DNA from 3 places in the Clostridium carnis genome. Region 1 is predicted to be linked to each of the others. Evidence: riboswitches for the same ligand, from Rfam matches in the RefSeq annotation. Region 1 holds a riboswitch; each other region holds the start of a gene.
The links. Region 1 has a riboswitch for thiamine pyrophosphate ahead of thiC (phosphomethylpyrimidine synthase ThiC). Riboswitches for the same ligand answer to the same signal wherever they lie in the genome.

Region 1 (6,188 bases):
AGCATAGTTAAAATCACTTGACATAGGATTGCTTTTTCGGCAGTTTTGTCGAAGAACATTAAGCTTTAGCTGATTTGGCCACCAATATTCATTGGTAGTTCCCTCTCCTGCTACTGCTTTGTTTGTTCTTCCTGTCATAGGACATTTTACTTCTGACATAACATTATCCTTTCTTAATATATACTATTACAGTAAATTATATGAATATTTAACTATTACTATGAATTAATTGGTAGATAATGTTTTATTAATCCTTGTTTTTCATAATGTTCAATTGCTTTTTTTGTTAATTCTATTATTAAACTTATAATATTTTATAAAATAATCGAAATATAACTTATTGTGAAGTTATTTTATGATTGATAAAATATTAGTAATTAACTTATTTATATAAAACTTGGAGGATATATTATGAAATATGAAGTAATATTATTTGATGCAGATGAAACATTATACGATTTTAAAAAATCTGAAAGAGAAGCATTTAAAAATACAATGCTTAAATTTAAAATAAAATATGATGAAAGCTATCATTTAAAAATTTATCAAGAAATAAATACAGCTATATGGAAAGAATTTGAAGAAGGACTTATTACACAAGAAAAATTAAAGATAGAAAGATTTAAAAGATTATCAGATAAATTAGAAATAAGTTTCGATGAAAATATTTTTGCAAAATCATACATAGAACACTTGGCTGATGCATCATTTCTATATGATGATAGTATAGATCTTATAGAAAGTTTAAATAAGTTTTTTAAGCTTGCTATAGTAACTAATGGTCTTACCTTTGTTCAAGATAAAAGAATAAGAAAATCTATTATATCAAAATATTTTGATACTATAGTAATATCTGAAGAAGTATTAATGTCAAAACCAAGCTCTAAAATTTTTGAACACACTTTAAAAAATATAAATTATACTGATAAAAGTAAAGTATTAATAGTTGGAGATAGCTTAACTTCTGATATACAAGGTGGTATAAACTTTGGTATAGATACATGTTGGTATAATCCTAATAAGATTATAAATAAAACATCAATAAAACCTGACTATGAGATTTCTAATTTTAATGAACTTAAATCCTTGCTATTTAACATATAAAAATTTCTATAAATAAATTTCTTATCTTAATTATAGCAATAATTGAAAATTTATTTAATAAAAAATTGATTTTACTCTTAATCTACTTAAAAGTTCTTTAAAAATCAAATTCTAATTCTTAATATTTTTTTCTAATAACATTTCAAAATTATAATAATAGCTGGAATATTAAAGAAATAAAATCCCTAGGAGTTTCCTAGGGATTTTATTTCTAATCTCTTAATATATTTAAATCTTCACCATTTAATATTTTTTTCATTGTTCTCATTGAACACATTTTTCCACACATACTACAGCTTTCTTCATCATGTGGTTTTGATTCTTCTCTATATCTTTTAGCTTTTTCTTTATCTATTGCTAAATCAAACATTCTCTCCCAGTCTATATCTCTTCTTGCTTCACTCATTTTATTATCCCATTCTCTTGCTCCCTTTACTCCTTTAGCAATATCTGCTGCATGGGCTGCAATTTTTGAAGCAATTATTCCTTCTTTCATATCTTCTAAATTTGGTAATCTTAAATGTTCTGCTGGTGTTACATAACATAGAAAGTCTGCTCCATATGTAGCTGCAATGGCTCCTCCAATAGCAGATGTTATGTGGTCATATCCTGGGGCAATATCTGTAACTAATGGTCCTAACACATAAAAAGGTGCACCATGACATAGTTTTTTTTGTAATATCATATTAGCCTCTATTTCATTTAAAGCCATATGTCCTGGCCCTTCAACTATAACTTGTACATTTCTTTCCCAAGCTCTTTTAGTTAATTCCCCAAGTGTTATAAGCTCTTTAACTTGACTTGCATCTGTTGAATCATTTATAGAACCAGGTCTTAATGCATCTCCAAGAGAAATTGTCATATCATATTTTTCACAAATATCTAAAACTTTATCAAAGTATTCATAAAATGGATTTTCTTTATTATTTAACTCCATCCAAGCAAACAATAAAGATCCTCCCCTTGATACTACATTTGTTAATCTTTTATTTCTTTTTACAGTTTCTACTGCCTCTTTATTTAATCCAGCATGAATTGTAATAAAATCAACACCATCTTTTCCATGCTTTTCAACAACATCTAAAAATTCTTCTGCTGTAATATCTTTTAATTCTTTTTCGTAAAATCCTACTGCATCATATATAGGTACTGTTCCAAGCATTACTGTAGACATTTTTACTATTTTCTTTCTCATACCTTCTGTTTTTCCATAGTTAGATAAGTCCATTATAGCTTCTGCCTTCATATCTAATGCTACTCTTACCTTTTCCAACTCTCTTTCACAATTTGCTGAATCCTTTGATATACCTAAATTAACGTTTATTTTAGTTCTTAGCCCTTCTCCTACTCCCTCTGGATCTAAGGAAGTATGATTTTTATTTGCTGGAATTACTATTCTTCCTTTAGAAAGCAATTCTCTTATTTCCTCAACTGTTTTTCCTTCTTTTTTAGCTACCACCTCCATTTCTTTTGTTATAATTCCTTTTTTAGCTGCATCCATTTGTGTAGTATACATATTTTTTCCCTCCATTTTTATAATATAAAAAATAAAGCCCTAGCAATTTTTAACTGCTAGGACTTTATTAATCACTAATGTAAATAACTTGTAATTTATTTTAAGTAAAAATTAAAGCTTGCATATTACAGCAAGCTAATTTTCTTAACTATTAAAGTTATAATTAATTAAGTAATTGCTTCCCTACGATGGTATTATCCATATCAGGTTATAAGAGTTAAGATTTTAAAAATCCCTCTCAGCCATTTAAGGCACCCCTAGCATTTTATTTATTTTTATATTTTATAATTTTGTTACTTTAAGCTTTATTATATGTGCTGTAGAATAATTTCCTACTTCATCTTTATAAGTTTCTAAGTTTATATCCTTCTTTTCAGAATCTCCTTCTTTAAACTTAACTAAACCTAATAAAGCTACATCCTCATCTAATGCTTTACCAACTTGACCTACTTGAGTTCTTGAGTCAAAGTCAATGCTTTCTCCATTTATTTTTGTGTTTTTATATTGAGGATTTTTCTTATCAGTAGTTTTTTCTGCATCTACTTCTGCTATTGAATAAATTGATTTGTTAGATTCTTCGTCACCAACTTTTCCAGTATTCATAATCATATGTATTACTGAATTTTTATCTATAGTTTCAGTTTTATAATTAGTTATTTCCTTTGTATCAACTAATTGTCCATCCTTGTAATTTTCCATTGTTACATTAACATTATATTGTGAGCCTTCTGGTAAAATCATAGAAGCTACTGTGCTTTTATCTTTTCCATAGTCTGCTGATTGTAATAAAAGTTCTATAACTCCTTGAACATCTTGTTTTACAACCTTAACATCACCTTCTGGTAACTTGGCTCCTCCACCCATACATCCTGCTAAACCTGCTGTTAATGCTAAAGTAGCTATTAATAATGATATCTTCTTTATTCTCATAACGTATTCCTCACTTATTACATTTGTATTGGTTTTTAATTAAAAATCTTAAACTTAGTATACCATAATGATAAAAAATCAAAAGTGTCTTTTTTGTAAACTTATATTTATTTTATCCTTATCTTTTAAATTTATAAATATTTTTTATTGATCTATTGTTAGGTTTCCTTCTTCTTTTATTTTATTAACAACTTTAAATTGTATATTTAAAATTCCTTCTATATGAGATTTTTTTATTTTACATCCAATAAATATTACTATTTCAACTAAAATAATAGATGCTATAACATCAAGTATAAAATGTTGTTTTATAAAAAGTGTTGATTAATATTATTAAACTCCAAAAACTATATTTTTTACTTTTTCCATATCTATATTTTCTTCAAGAAGCTCTACTAACTTATCATACTGTTGTAATTTATATTTATTATAATCTAAGATTTCTTTTGATACTATCTCTAATCCCTTTTTATTTTGCACATAATTTAGAAAGCTTTTAAGGAATTCACCTTCATCAAAAATACCATGTATATATGTTCCTAAAACAGATCCATCTTCATTCATTGTACCTATTATATTTCCATCATTATCTTTTATAAATGCTATTCCATTTTCATTTATACAGCTTACTCCATTATGTATTTCATAACCACATACATTAATGTTTTTAAACTCTTTTATATTACCTACTGTAATTGCTTTTATTTGTCTTGTTGTTTTTTCTTCATTAAATGAAGTTTCTATATCTAAAAGTTCAAATCCACTTTCTGATGTAATTTCTCCTTCAACTCCTAATGGATCATTTATTATATTTCCAAGCATTTGATATCCACCACATACTCCAAATATAATAGTTCCTCTATCTTTTAATTCTTTTATTTTATTAAAAATCCCATTTTTCTTTAAGGCTCTAATATCAGAAATTGTATTTTTGCTTCCTGGAATTATTATTAAATCTGGATTTTCTATTTCATCTTTTTCTTTAGCATATCTAACTGAAACACCATCTACTCTTTCAAGAGAATTAAAATCTGTAAAGTTAGACATATAAGGCAGCCTTATTATAACAATATCTAATCCTTCTTTTTTATTAGCTTTAATCCTATCTGTTACACTATCTTCATCTTCTATATCTAAATCAAAATATGGAAGAGCTCCAAGAACAGGTATTTTTATTATATCTTCAAGTTGCTTCATTGCAGGTTTAAAAAATTCTACATTACCTCTGAATTTATTTATAATTACACCTTTAACTCTGCTTCTTTCCTCTTCATCTAATAACATAATAGTTCCAGCTACAGATGCAAAAACTCCACCTCTATCTATATCTGCCACTAATATAACTGGAGAATCTGCTGCCTTTGCCATTGCCATATTTGCAATATCTGTTTCTTTTAAATTTATTTCCGCACAGCTTCCAGAACCTTCTAAAACTATAATATCATATTTTTTTGAAAGATTATTAAAGGTTTCACATGCAAAGCCTTTTAATATTTTATTTAATTCTTTATATTTATATGAGTCCATATTACAATAAACTTTACCATTTACAATTACCTGTGTTTTCATATTTCCACTAGGTTTTAAAAGTATTGGATTCATAACTGCCATTGGTTCTATTTCACAAGCCTCAGCTTGTACAACCTGTGCTCTACCCATTTCTAATCCATCTTTTGTTACATATGAGTTTAATGAAATATTTAATGCTTTAAAGGGAGCAACATTAAAACCATTATTTTTAAAATATCTACAAAATGCAGTTGCTACAGTACTTTTACCAACTGAAGATGCAGTTCCAAGTAACATTATTTTATTCATCTTTATTACCTTCTATATCTAAAAATCCATATTCTTTATTTAATTTATTTCCATTTGTTTTAAAATTTACTTTATATTTAAATAATGGTCCATCATAAACAAATGTATGATATTCTCCATTTTCCCCACAAGGATCTGCTCCAGTTTTTTTAATATCTTGTACTAAATCATAATTTAAGACCTTTCCTAAGAAACCTTCATTTAAATATTCTAACTTAACCTTTTTTATTATTGCTTTAAAGCCTTCATCTATAAATTCATAAGTTAGTTTTTCTCTATCTTCATTCCATAATGGAAATACAGCTTCTATTTTTGCTTTATTACATCTATCAGTACACCAAGTTCTATGAGCTTCTAAATCTATATCACCAAAAACACAAATATTAGCATCTAAATTTTCTTTTGCTTTTATTAATGCTTTATTAAATTCTTCTTCATATTCAATACCTTCACATTCTACTAATAATAGTGGAATATTTAATGAGTGCGATACTTTATTTAATAAATCCTTAGAAATTCCATGAAACCAAGATCTTGAAGCATTTTTGTCAACTGTAACTAATAGTCCAACTGGATTATATCCTTTTTTAATCATTCTATATAATGCTAATGTACTATCTTTTCCACAGCTATATGACATTATAAAGTTCTTATTCACATTATCACTTTCCTTCCACTTAAACTTTTATATTAAAACCTTTATACCTAATCTATATATTAGCTTATTTGTTTACATTCTTTATACTTCTATTTTAAAATCTTATTTTTTATTTTCTTACTTTAAACTTTATTATTTTTATCTCCATTTTTCTAATGTATT
Region 2 (6,188 bases), 1.6 Mb from region 1:
ATAGTATTTTTTATAAACATATATCTTGGAGCTAACTATTGTTATTTAATACAACCACCAATACCTATATTTAGAGGTATGTCACAAGTAGAATATACATTAACTTGTATAATAGTATTTAATATTATTATTTCAATAAGCTATAAAGTTTGTAAAAAATTATTATATACAATAAATAAAAAAGATGAATTAAATAATGATGAAGAGTTAATAGAGTTAAAAAAATTAACCACATAATAATGAATATATTATGGATTATTTTTGGTGGATTAGAATTATGTTTAATAAATTTAGTTAGTGCAGTTTTATTATGCTTAACAATAATAGGAATTCCATTTGCAAAGCAATCTATAAAATTAGCTAAGTTATCGTTAATGCCATTTGGAAAAGAAGTAATATAGGGAAAATTTATAGATTATGTCAAAAAGTTAGTAAAATTTTCTAAAAAAGTTTCAAAAAACTATTTACAACTAATAATTATTATTATATAATAAGTCATGTAACAAGGATACGAAAGAAAAAAATATTAAATAGTAAATAGTTAAAATGAAATAAAATGTGGATTTTAGGAGGATTTTAAGATGAAAAAATTTGTTTGTACAGTATGTGGATATGTATTTGAAGGAGAAGCAGCACCAGCAGAGTGCCCAGTTTGTAAAGTAGGAGCTGACAAGTTCGTAGAACAATCAGGAGAATTAGCTTGGGCTGATGAACACAGAGTAGGAGTTGCTAAGGATGTAGATCCAAGAGTTATGGAAGGATTACAAGCTAACTTTATGGGAGAATGTACAGAAGTTGGAATGTACTTAGCAATGTCAAGACAAGCTGATAGAGAAGGATACCCAGAAGTTGCAGAAGCATATAAGAGAATTGCATGGGAAGAAGCAGAACATGCAGCTAAATTTGCAGAATTAATTGGAGAAGTAGTTGTAGCAGATACAAAGGCTAACTTACAAGCTAGAGTAGATGCAGAACACGGAGCATGTCAAGGAAAGAAAGATTTAGCTACATTAGCTAAACAATTAAACTTAGATGCAATCCATGACACAGTTCATGAAATGTGTAAAGATGAAGCTAGACATGGACAAGCTTTCAAAGGATTATTAAACAGATTCTTCAACTAAGATATATAAAGACTCGCCAAGGCGGGTCTATTTTTTTTGTTTAATGAAAACCACCTGCTATGCAGGTGAGTTCCGAAAAGCTTTAGCGGTCAGTAGGAAATAAAAACCTCCTTTGGTATAATTAAACTAGGTTCGACAGCCAAATTTAATAACCAAAGGAGGCATCCGTAATGGATAGTAATAGTTTATCACATACAAAATGGAATTGTAAATATCATATAGTATTCGCGCCTAAGTATAGGAGGAAAGAGCTATATGGAGAAAAGAAAAAAGAAATAGGTAAAATATTAAGACAGTTATGTGAGTGGAAAGGTGTAACTATAATCGAGGCGCATGTATGCGTTGATCATATACATATGTTGGTTGAGATACCACCAAAGATGAGTGTATCAGGCTTTGTAGGATTTTTAAAAGGAAAAAGTAGTCTTATGATTTTTGAAAGATTTGCAAACTTGAAGTATAAGTATGGAAATAGACATTTTTGGTGTCGTGGATTTTATGTGGATACAGTAGGAAGAAATAGAAAGGCAATTGAAGAATATATAAGAAATCAAGAAAAAGAAGATATGATTTCAGATCAAATAAGTATGAAAGAATATATGGACCCTTTTAAGGGTAGCAAGTAACATAGTATGCGGCTGGCGAACCAATTTAAGCGCCTTAAGGCGCAATGCAGGTAAGAGGCCCTTATAGGGCTTAGGAAATACCACCAGCTAAGCTGGTGGATTTTTATTAGGAAACTATATTTACAGACTAATTGCGGATAAGTACAACATATTAAGAAATATAAGTGATATCCTAAAGAATAAAAAAATTAGAAAGGCAAATTAAAATATGTATATTGATAGCCATACACATTTAGATTTTTTTAATGAAAATATAGAAAAAGCTATAGAGGATATAAATAAAAATAAAATACTTACATTGGCTAATAGCATGGATATAGAAAGCTATGAGAAAAATAAAATCTATGCTAAAAAAAGCAAATATATAATTCCAACCTTTGGAATACATCCGTGGAAAGCAAGTGAATTTAATGGCAATTTAAGCAAATTAATTCCTTATATAGAAGAAAGCAAACTAATAGGTGAAATAGGTTTAGATTTCTTTTGGATAGAAGATAAAAGTACTTATAAAAAGCAAAGAGAAGTATTTAAGTTTATATTAAAGGAAAGCATTAAAAGAAATAAAGTTATAACTCTCCATACTAAGGGAGCAGAAGAGGAAGTATATAATGCTTTAATCAATTACAATTATAATAAGGTTATTATTCATTGGTATAGTGGAGATATTAAAATATTAAATAAATTAATAAGTCTTGGATGTTATTTTACTATTAGTGTTGATATTGGATATTCAAATACTACAGAAGAGATATTAAATAAAATACCTTTAAATAAATTATTAGTAGAAACAGATGGACCTACAGCATTAGAATGGGTAAAGGGGGAATATGGTTACCCAAGTATAATTAAGGATGTAGTTTGTAAAATAGCAAAAATAAAAAATATAAGTGAAAAAAGTCTTGAATTTATAATAGAAGAAAATTACAAAAGGTTATTGATGTTGGGGTAAATGTTAATTAATAATTAATATCAAATAATAGTTTGACAACTTTACTTTATAGAGTTAATATATATATGAATAAGATTACAATTTTATAATGCATCTGGGGAGGTAGTTAACTACCTGAGAGGAAATTAAATTAATTTCGACCCATTACCTGATTTGGATAATGCCAACGTAGGGAGATAATTTGTTATATTACTATAATATTCAGAAGAAAGTCTACAAGCACAGTATTTCAAGTTAGAAGTACTGTGCTTTTTATTATATAAATTAAAAAATGGAGGGAATTAAGAATGACAGTATGTAATGTTAGTTTGCAGGTTATACCAAGAGTATCAGAAGAAAGAGTTTATCCAGTGGTTGATAAAGTAATTGAGTACATAAAATCAACAGGAGTAAAGTATGAAGTAGGTCCTATGGAAACAACTATGGAGGGGGAATTAGATTTTCTTTTAGAAATAGTTAAAAGGGCTCAAGATATATGTATAGAAGAGGGCGCTTCAAGAGTGGCATCAATGGTTAAGATAGACTATAAAAGAGAAGGCGTGACAATGGATGAAAAAATTAAAAAGTATAGGGAATAAAGTTGCACCAATAATTTTTGTGTTAATTTTATTAATACTATGGGAAGGTATAGTTTCCTTTGGTGGAATTGAAAAATATATAATGCCAGCACCAAGTGATGTGGCAAAGACTTTAGTTAAAGACTTTAAAATTATGACTCCTCATATTTTAATTACATTATATGAGGGAGTAGTTGGATTTTTAATAGCTATAATTGCAGCTCTTATTTTAGCAATAATTATGGACATGGTTCCAATAATTAAAAAGGCAGTATATCCAGTGCTTGTAATTTCACAAACAGTACCAATAGTAGCATTAGCACCATTATTTATTATTTGGTTTGGATTTGGGACTTTACCTAAAGTGTTAGTTGTTATATTAGTTTGTTTTTTCCCAATAGTAATAAGTATTTCAGATGGGTTAGAGGGTGTAGATAAAGATTTAATAAATCATTTTAAGTTAATGGGGGCATCTAAGGTAAAGAGATTTATTCATTTAAAGCTACCTTATGGGATGATAAACTTTTTTTCAGGTATGAGAATTGCTGCAACTTACAGTATTATGGGTGCTGTAATAGGAGAATGGCTTGGGGGAGAAAAAGGACTTGGAGTTTATATGACTCGAGCAAGAAGTGCATATGCATTAGATAAAATGTTTGCAGCAATAGTTGTTATTGTAATAATGAGTATGTCAATATTCTTTATAGTTGGGTTAATAGAAAAGGCATTTACGCCTTGGAATAATAAAAATACAAAAAAATAAATAAGCTTTAGAGGTGAAATAAAATGAAAAAGAAAAAACTAATTTCAATGGTTTCAATAGCATTAGCATCATTAATGATGTTAACAGGTTGTGGTAATAAGAAGGATAAAAAGGAAGAAGGAGCTCTTCAAAAAGTTAAGGTAATATTAGATTGGACACCTAATACAAATCATACAGGACTATATGTTGCACAAGAGAAAGGATATTATAAGGATTTAGGATTAGATGTTGAAATAATTCAACCTCAAGAAGGATCATCACTTCAATTATTAGCAGCTAATCAAGGTGATTTTGCTATAAGTTATCAAGAAGATTTAACCTTTGCAAAAACATCAGATAATCCATTACCTGTAAAGGCAATAGCAACAGTAATACAACATAATACATCAGGCTTTGCATCTCCAAAGGAAAAGGGAATAGCTACAGTTAAAGACTTTGAAGGAAAAACATATGGTGGATGGGGGGGTCCATCAGAGCAAGCTATATTAAAAGCTGTAATGGATAAAAATGGAGTAGATTTTTCTAAGCTAAAGATGGTAGATGTAGGAACAGAGGATTTCTTTATTGCTACTAAAAATAATATAGATATGGAATGGGTATTTGAAGGATGGACTAATATTGAGGCAAAAGAAAGAGGTTTTGATATAAATTATATTAGGCTTAGAGATTTAGATGAAGCTTTAGACTACTATACGCCAATAATTGCTGCATCAGAAGACACTATAAATAATAAAAAAGAAATGGTTACAAAATTTATGGAAGCAACTTCTAAAGGATATAATTATGCTATAGAAAACCCAGAAGAAAGCGCTAAAATATTAGTAGCTAAAGTTCCAGAAATAAGTGAAAGTTTAGCTATAGAAAGTCAAAAATTCTTAGCAAAAGAATATAAGGCTGAAGCTAAAAGATGGGGAGAAATGAAAGATAGTGTATGGGATAACTATACAAAATTTTTATTAGATAACAAATTAATTAATAAGGATATGAAAGCAAGCGAGGCTTATACAAATGAATTCTTACCAAAATAAAATATCACTAACTAATGTATCAAAGCATTTTGAAAGTATGGAGATATTAAAAGATATAAATATTAATGTTAATAAAGGGGAGTTAGTATCATTAATAGGACCATCAGGTAGTGGTAAAAGTACAATTTTTAATATATTAACTAATTTAATAAATGCTGATAGTGGAGAAGTTAGAGTTAATGGAGATATAAGCTACATGTACCAAAAGGATATGATGGTGACATGGAAAAAAGTAATAGATAATGTTGGAGTTCCACTTGTGTTTAAGGGGAAAAGTAAAAAGGAAGCAAGGGAAGAAGTAGAGAGATATATAGATATCTTTGGACTTCAAGGATTTCAATATAAATATCCATCACAACTTTCCGGTGGAATGAAGCAAAGGGCTAATTTTCTTAAAACATATTTAACATCTAAGGATATTATGCTTTTAGATGAACCCTTTGGAGCTTTAGATTCAATTACAAGAAAAAAACTTCAGCAATGGCTTATAAATCTTATGAAAGAAAGAGAGTCTACAATACTTTTCATAACTCATGATATTGAAGAGGCTATATTTTTATCAGATAGAATATATGTTATATCAGAAAAACCTGCGGTAATTAAAGGGGAAATAGAAGTTAATCTAAAAGGTGAAAGACATGAAGATATAATATTAAGTGAAGATTTTATAAAGATAAAGAAAGCAGTTTTTAACCTTATGGAAGAATCTAATAAACAATAAAATAGTTAAGTGTAAAAAATACTTGTCATTATGGCAAGTATTTTTTTATTCAGGAAATTATATGTGCAGAGCAATTAAGGATAAGTACAACATATTAAGAAATTCAGTGATTTGCCCTAAAAAATATATAAAAAATTTTTAAAAAAGTGTTTACAACTAATAATTATTATTATATAATAATAAATGTAGACAGGGTAATTAAATAAACACCTGGAACATTAAAAAGAAATTAATTAAATTTAAGGATATAAAAAAAGGGAGGATTTTAAGATGAAAAAATTTGTTTGTACAGTATGTGGATATGTATTTGAAGGAGAAGCAGCACCAGCAGAGTGCCCAGTTTGTAAAGTAGGAGCTGACAAGTTCGTAGAACAATCAGGAGAACTAGCATGGGCTGATGAACACAGAGTAGGAGTTGCT
Region 3 (6,188 bases), 170 kb from region 1:
ATTATTCTAATAAATATAAAAAGTTTACTATTACACATAAAATGTTACATTGTTGGAAAATATATATATAAATTAAAAAGTTAGAAGGTTGATTAAATGATAAAAATAGTTGCTACTAATTTAGATGGAACATTACTTAGCAAGGAAAATAAACTTCCATCTGAATTTAATCACTTATTAAAACACATACTTCATAAAAATATTAAATTTGTTATTGCTTCTGGAAGACCTTACTATACCTTAAAAGAGGATTTTGAAGAGCTAAGTAATAAGTTAATTTTTTTAGCAGATAATGGAGCAACAATAGTTGAAAATAATGAAATTACCTACTGTAATTCAATAAAACCTGATGTTTTAAAAAGGGTTATAGAAGTATATAAAAAACTAAATAATATTTATATGATTTTATGTGGTAAAAATTGTGCTTATATTGATAATACCGATAAAGATTTTATAAATGAAATGGAAAAATATTTTTATAAGTATGATGTGGTAGAAAATATAGAAGATGTTAAAGATGATATTGTAAAGATTACTTTTTGCAAATTTAACAATATAAACAAAGATTATACCGATATATTTTACCCAGGTTTTGAAGACTGCTTACAAATGTCTTTATCTGGAGAAATTTGGTTGGACTTAACAAGTCTTAATACTAACAAAGGAAACTCGTTAAAAAAAATTCAAGAAAAATATGTAATAACTAATGGAGAAACATTAGCTTTCGGCGACTACTATAATGATATATCCTTATTTTCTAGAGCTTATTTTAGTTATGCCATGGAAAATTCGCCTGATAAGGTTAAAGAGCATGCTAAATACATAATAGAAGGAGTACCTTATGATGGGGTTATTAAAGTTCTAAAAAATAAATTTGAAAACTTTTAGACTTTTATTAATTACTTTATTAAGATGAGTATTAAAATAGCTTATCTTATAACTTAACTAGTAAATTTAAATTTACAAACTCTATTATTAAATTAAGAAAAAATTAAGGCTATTGGTAAGCTTAAAGCTACCAATAGCCTGTTTTAGTATATTTTAAGTTTCTATCTTACACAAAAATATTTTCTATATAGCCCCTTATTTTTTTATAGTTCTACTCTTCCTCTTATTTCACCATTGTAAAAAGCTTTGATATTCTTTAATATTTCAACAAATAATCTTTCTCTAGCTTCTACACTTGCCCATGCTATATGAGGAGTAAGAATTAAATTTTCTTTATTTTTTATATTAATAAGTGGGTTCTCTGATTTCATTGGTTCAACTTCAAAAACATCAAGAGCTGCTCCTGCAATAACATTATTTTCTATAGCCTTTGCTAAATCAGATTCTACAACTATAGGACCTCTTCCCATATTAATTAATATTGCTGATTTTTTCATTTTACTTATAGCTGAATAATTTATTAATCCATTAGTTTTATCATTTAATGGTGCATGTATTGATATTATATCTGATTTACATAGTAATTCATCAAAGCTAACTTGATTATATTCAGAGTTATTATTCTTTCCTGAAGTTGAATAATAAATAATATTAACACCAAATGCTTCTGCTATCTTTGCAACTCTTTTTCCTATAGCTCCAAGACCAATTATACCCCAAGTTTTTCCTTCTAACTCATAAAAAGGCTTTGTTACATCTGTAAATAATCCTGATTTAGCATATTGTCCTGATTTAACAAAATTATCATAATAAGAAATCTTGTCATATAAAGCTAATACAGTTGCAAAAGTATGCTGTGCTACAGTATTAGTAGAGTATCCAGCTACATTTGTAACTGCTATACCATTATTTTTAGCATAAACTACATCTATATTATTAAACCCTGTAGCTGTTTCACAAATTAACTCTAAATTCTTAGCTTCTTTTAAATTACTCTCATTTAAAAGTACTTTATTAGTTAAAATTATATTTGCATCTTTAATTCTTTCAATAACCTCCTCTGGCTTTGTAGTATCATAATACTTAACATCTCCAAATTCCTTTAATAGATCAAAGTTTAATTTTCCTAATGTCTTTCCATCTAAAAGCACTATTTTTCTCATATTATCCTCCACTTTCATTAGTTATTTTATAATTTATATTTAAAGTTCTAAATTTATCTCTTAATTTTTAATACTCATTTGAGTAAAAACTTCTGTTTTCTTAAGTGCTTGTATAAGAATAACCGCAATAGCAGCACCTACTAATGTACTTATCATAAATGGCACAATAAAACCAAAAATTGCCGCTTCTCTTCCCATAAGAACTACCGCTATAGGAACAGCAATAATAGCCCCTAATATTCCAGTACCAATAACTTCACCAATATATGCAAAGGTTAGCCTCTTACTATACTTATATAATATACCACAAGTAAATGCACCTACCATGCTACCTGGAAATGCTAATAGTGTTCCTGTTCCCATAAACAGACGAATTAATGAAGTTATAAATGCCATAATTACAGCATATAAAGGACCTAATAAAACAGAAGCAATAACATTAATCATATGTTGAATTGGAAAACACTTAGTAAATCCTATTGGAATATAAAATGTCGAACATATTACCCCTACTGCAATTAGTATTCCAGCTAATGTGATTTTTCTTGAATTTTTCATTTTTACACATCTCCCTCTAAAATAAAATGCGAAGATGCCAATATAAGGCTCTCCGCAACTAAAGCAGTCTTATCCCTACGTTGGCATTATCCAAATCAGGTTTAAGGGTCGAAGTTAGATTACTTCCTCTCAGCCCACTAAAACAAGCTCCCCTATATTTTTAATCAAATATAACATTTTTCCTAACTTTTGTCAATTTCATTGTAAAACCTGCTTATTATTAGAGTTAAAACTTAAAATAAAAATTACTTATTATAAATAACCACTGCTTTTTCAGTAGTTATTTACTGTTAAATTAATTTCAAATTATATTTATATTTTTTAATAGAAATACTTTTAATTTAATGTCCTATCAAACCACATTCCTTTAATTTTAATACAAACTTTTTACTTACATTATTTATTGGACCTTTTAAGAATAGCCCCATTAATACTGCAATTATAAAATAACTTATTAAAAATACAATATCTTTGATTAATACTTGTGGAACTATTCCCCCAACTGTTTCTCTCATTGCAGAAATAGCATATGTAAATGGAAGAAGTGGATTTACTTTTTGGAAAAAAGGTGTTGTTACTTCTATAGGAAATGTTCCACCTGATCCAGCTACTTGTATTACCAATAATATAACCCCAATAGCTTTACCTACATTACCAAATATTGATACTAGTGTATAAACAATCATTATAAATACTAAACTAGATAATACACTAACTAAAACAAATACTACTGGATTAACTGCATATGTTCCTAATATAAGAATATCTCCAATACTAACTATTAATGATTGGCATATTCCTATAAATGCAAATGTTAAAAACTTTCCAAAATATTTTTCATATGGTTTTAATTCTAATCCTTTTTCCAAAGGTTCTGTATCAGTAGTTAATAAAGACACTAGTATTAATGCTCCAACCCATAATGATAATGTAGAATAAAATGGTGACATTGCTGATCCATAATTAGGAATAGGAAATAGTATATCTTCTTTTACATCGGGACAGTAGTTAGCTTTGTGTAAAAACAAAACTAACTACTGTTTTTTTGTATGAACAGATGGTAGTTTTGGAATAATATACTATATAAATTTTAGGAGGAAATATTATGCCAAAGAAAATTGATACCAACTTTGATTACAATGAGGAGGTAAAGAAGTGTAAGACTATTGATGATGTTATGGGGAAAAATGGACTTATACAAAGATTAGTAAAAGATGTTCTTGAAAATATATTAGAAGGAGAAATGGAAGAACATTTAGGTAGAAATAAATATGAAAGAACTGAAACTTTAGATGAAGTAAAAAAGAACTATAGAAATGGTTATAGTACTAAGAACTTAAGGAGTTCCTTCGGTGACGTCGACTTAGACGTACCCCGTGATAGAAATGCTGAATTTGAGCCACAAATTATAAAAAAATATGAAACTGTGTGTACTGAGTTAGATAAAAAGATTATATCTTTATATGCTAAAGGTATGTCAACATCTGATATTCAGGCTGAAATTGAAGACTTATATGGAATAACTATATCACCATCGATGGTATCTAAAATAACTGATAAAGTGCTTGCTAGCGCCGCCGAATGGCAAAATAGAGCATTAGATAAAATATATCCAATAGTTTATTTAGATGCTATGTACTTTAAAGTTAGAAGTAATGGAAAGATAGTTAACAAGGCTGTCTATATATGCTTAGGATACACTATGGAAGGGTATAAAGATATTTTAGGTATATGGGTTGATGAAGCTGAAGGTGCTAAATTCTGGTTAGGAATTTGCAATGATTTAAAAAATAGAGGTGTAAAAGAAATTTTAATTGCTTGTATGGATGGATTAAAAGGGCTTCCACAAGCTATAAAAACAGTATTTCCATCAGTAAATATTCAAACATGTATTGTTCATCAAATAAGAAATTCAATAAAATACATAGCTTCAAAGGATAAAAAAGCATTTATGAAAGATTTGAAGGAGGTTTATAAGGCTACAACAGAGGAACTTGCGTTAGCACAGCTAGATAATTTAAAGGAGAGATGGGGAGATAAATATGGAATAGTAATAGATTCCTGGTATAACAATTGGAGTAATCTTTCAACATTTTTTGACTTCTCTCCAACTATAAGAAAGATGATTTATACTACAAATATCTTAGAAGGTTTTAATCGTCAAATACGTAAATTCACTAAAGTTAGAGTCATATTCCCAACTGATGAATCTTTAAATAAGTGTGTTTACTTAGCAACGATGGAGATACTAGAAAAATGGACTCAGCCTATACATAATTGGGGTGCTACGCTAGCGGAGCTATCAATAATATTTGAAGATCAATTAAAAGATGAATTAGCTTAAAAGCTTGTACTTTTTATAAATTATATGCATACTATTAGATTTTTTTGAAATACTAAAAAAGGTAAAAAGAAACATTATTAGTATTTCTTAAATATAAAAAAATATTACTGGAAATGAAAATTTCCAGTAATATTAAAATAATAAAAATGATAATTACACAGAATTATCTATTCTCTCTTTACATCTACTGGATTTCCTAAAAAGCTACTTGTTTTCTCCCAATCATTTCGTAATATCTTTACTATTTCTTCTATTTTTTCATCATTATTTAATCCTTGAACTTTGTTTGCTATATTAGAAACTTCATTTTTTATTTGTGGCATATCATCCTTTAGCTTTAAAAGTTCTTCTTTACCTAAGGTAACTCCTGACCCTAATTTATTAATAAGATCTTTTACTTCTGGCATTGAAGTTTCTGCTTCATTAGCTAATATTATACTATTATCAATAATACCTCCAAGACTTTCTATTGCCTTATTTATTTCTGGAACATATTCAGAATCATATTTACTTATTATTTGATCTATTATTCCATTAACCTCTGAAATTAAATTCTTTAAATTTTCTAATTTACTTTTATCTACTAGTCCATTATTATTAACTGAATTTTTCACTTCTACTATGAAAGTTGAAATTCCATCTAGTTTACCTTCTATTATTCTTAATTCCTCAGTAAGTTTTGCTACTTGAGGATTTAACTTTCCTAATGGCTCTAAAACTTTAATCATTGAATTTAAACTATCCTTAAGTTCTGTTAGCTTTACAATAATATTATCCAAAGAACTTATAACTTTATTTTTATCTACCGTAACACTTGATAAATCATTTAATATTACTTGTATAGAATCTAAAGTAGTATTTAAAGTATTTAATCCATCTCTCACAATAGGTGTAACTTCAGTTAAACCTTCTTTTGCCTTTTTCAAGGCTTCTTTCGTATTAGAAAGTAACTTTAAAGTGTCATTTAAGGTTTCTTCTACTAATGGCATATTTTCATTTATTTTTTTAGTTATATCTTCTGCCTCATGTGTACCTGTATATGCTTTATCTACTAAATTTTCTATTTCAGGCATTCTATCATTTAATTTTATAATTCCATCAACTATCTTTAATAATTTAGGTTTTAACTCTTCAATACTTACTCCAGCTTCATTAAAAACTTTAAATATAACACCATCAATAGTTTCAACTATTGTACTATCTATCTGAGTTTTTATAGTACTTACTCCTTTATC

Region 2: it holds a riboswitch for thiamine pyrophosphate, as region 1 does, so the genes downstream of both, ACYQ1T_RS02650 (thiamine-binding protein) here and thiC (phosphomethylpyrimidine synthase ThiC) in region 1, are expected to answer to the same signal.
Region 3: it holds a riboswitch for thiamine pyrophosphate, as region 1 does, so the genes downstream of both, thiW (energy coupling factor transporter S component ThiW) here and thiC (phosphomethylpyrimidine synthase ThiC) in region 1, are expected to answer to the same signal.

Annotation. Positions count from the first base shown of each region.
Region 1 covers NZ_BAAHYS010000001.1:2,166,916-2,173,103, reverse strand. The annotation lists partial or broken gene katG (catalase/peroxidase HPI) at 1-159, opposite strand, end outside; gene ACYQ1T_RS10480 (YjjG family noncanonical pyrimidine nucleotidase) at 412-1,104, shown strand; gene thiC (phosphomethylpyrimidine synthase ThiC) at 1,316-2,620, opposite strand; TPP riboswitch at 2,784-2,889, opposite strand; gene ACYQ1T_RS10470 (hypothetical protein) at 2,903-3,550, opposite strand; gene ACYQ1T_RS10465 (cobyric acid synthase) at 3,884-5,368, opposite strand; gene ACYQ1T_RS10460 (Dph6-related ATP pyrophosphatase) at 5,361-6,008, opposite strand; gene ACYQ1T_RS10455 (ABC transporter ATP-binding protein) at 6,165-6,188, opposite strand, start outside.
Region 2 covers NZ_BAAHYS010000001.1:531,795-537,982, reverse strand. The annotation lists gene ACYQ1T_RS02675 (TMEM164-related integral membrane acyltransferase) at 1-237, shown strand, start outside; partial or broken gene ACYQ1T_RS02670 (YccF domain-containing protein) at 237-401, shown strand; gene ACYQ1T_RS02665 (NADH peroxidase) at 582-1,124, shown strand; gene tnpA (IS200/IS605 family transposase) at 1,295-1,750, shown strand; gene ACYQ1T_RS02655 (TatD family hydrolase) at 1,959-2,699, shown strand; TPP riboswitch at 2,785-2,891, shown strand; gene ACYQ1T_RS02650 (thiamine-binding protein) at 2,987-3,277, shown strand; gene ACYQ1T_RS02645 (ABC transporter permease) at 3,249-4,019, shown strand; gene ACYQ1T_RS02640 (ABC transporter substrate-binding protein) at 4,043-5,047, shown strand; gene ACYQ1T_RS02635 (ABC transporter ATP-binding protein) at 5,028-5,768, shown strand; gene ACYQ1T_RS02630 (NADH peroxidase) at 6,039-6,188, shown strand, end outside.
Region 3 covers NZ_BAAHYS010000001.1:2,335,382-2,341,569, reverse strand. The annotation lists gene ACYQ1T_RS11380 (HAD family hydrolase) at 97-888, shown strand; gene ACYQ1T_RS11375 (D-2-hydroxyacid dehydrogenase) at 1,092-2,051, opposite strand; gene thiW (energy coupling factor transporter S component ThiW) at 2,112-2,609, opposite strand; TPP riboswitch at 2,665-2,773, opposite strand; gene ACYQ1T_RS11365 (YhgE/Pip family protein) at 2,951-3,637, opposite strand; gene ACYQ1T_RS11360 (IS256 family transposase) at 3,715-4,953, shown strand; gene ACYQ1T_RS11355 (YhgE/Pip domain-containing protein) at 5,121-6,188, opposite strand, start outside.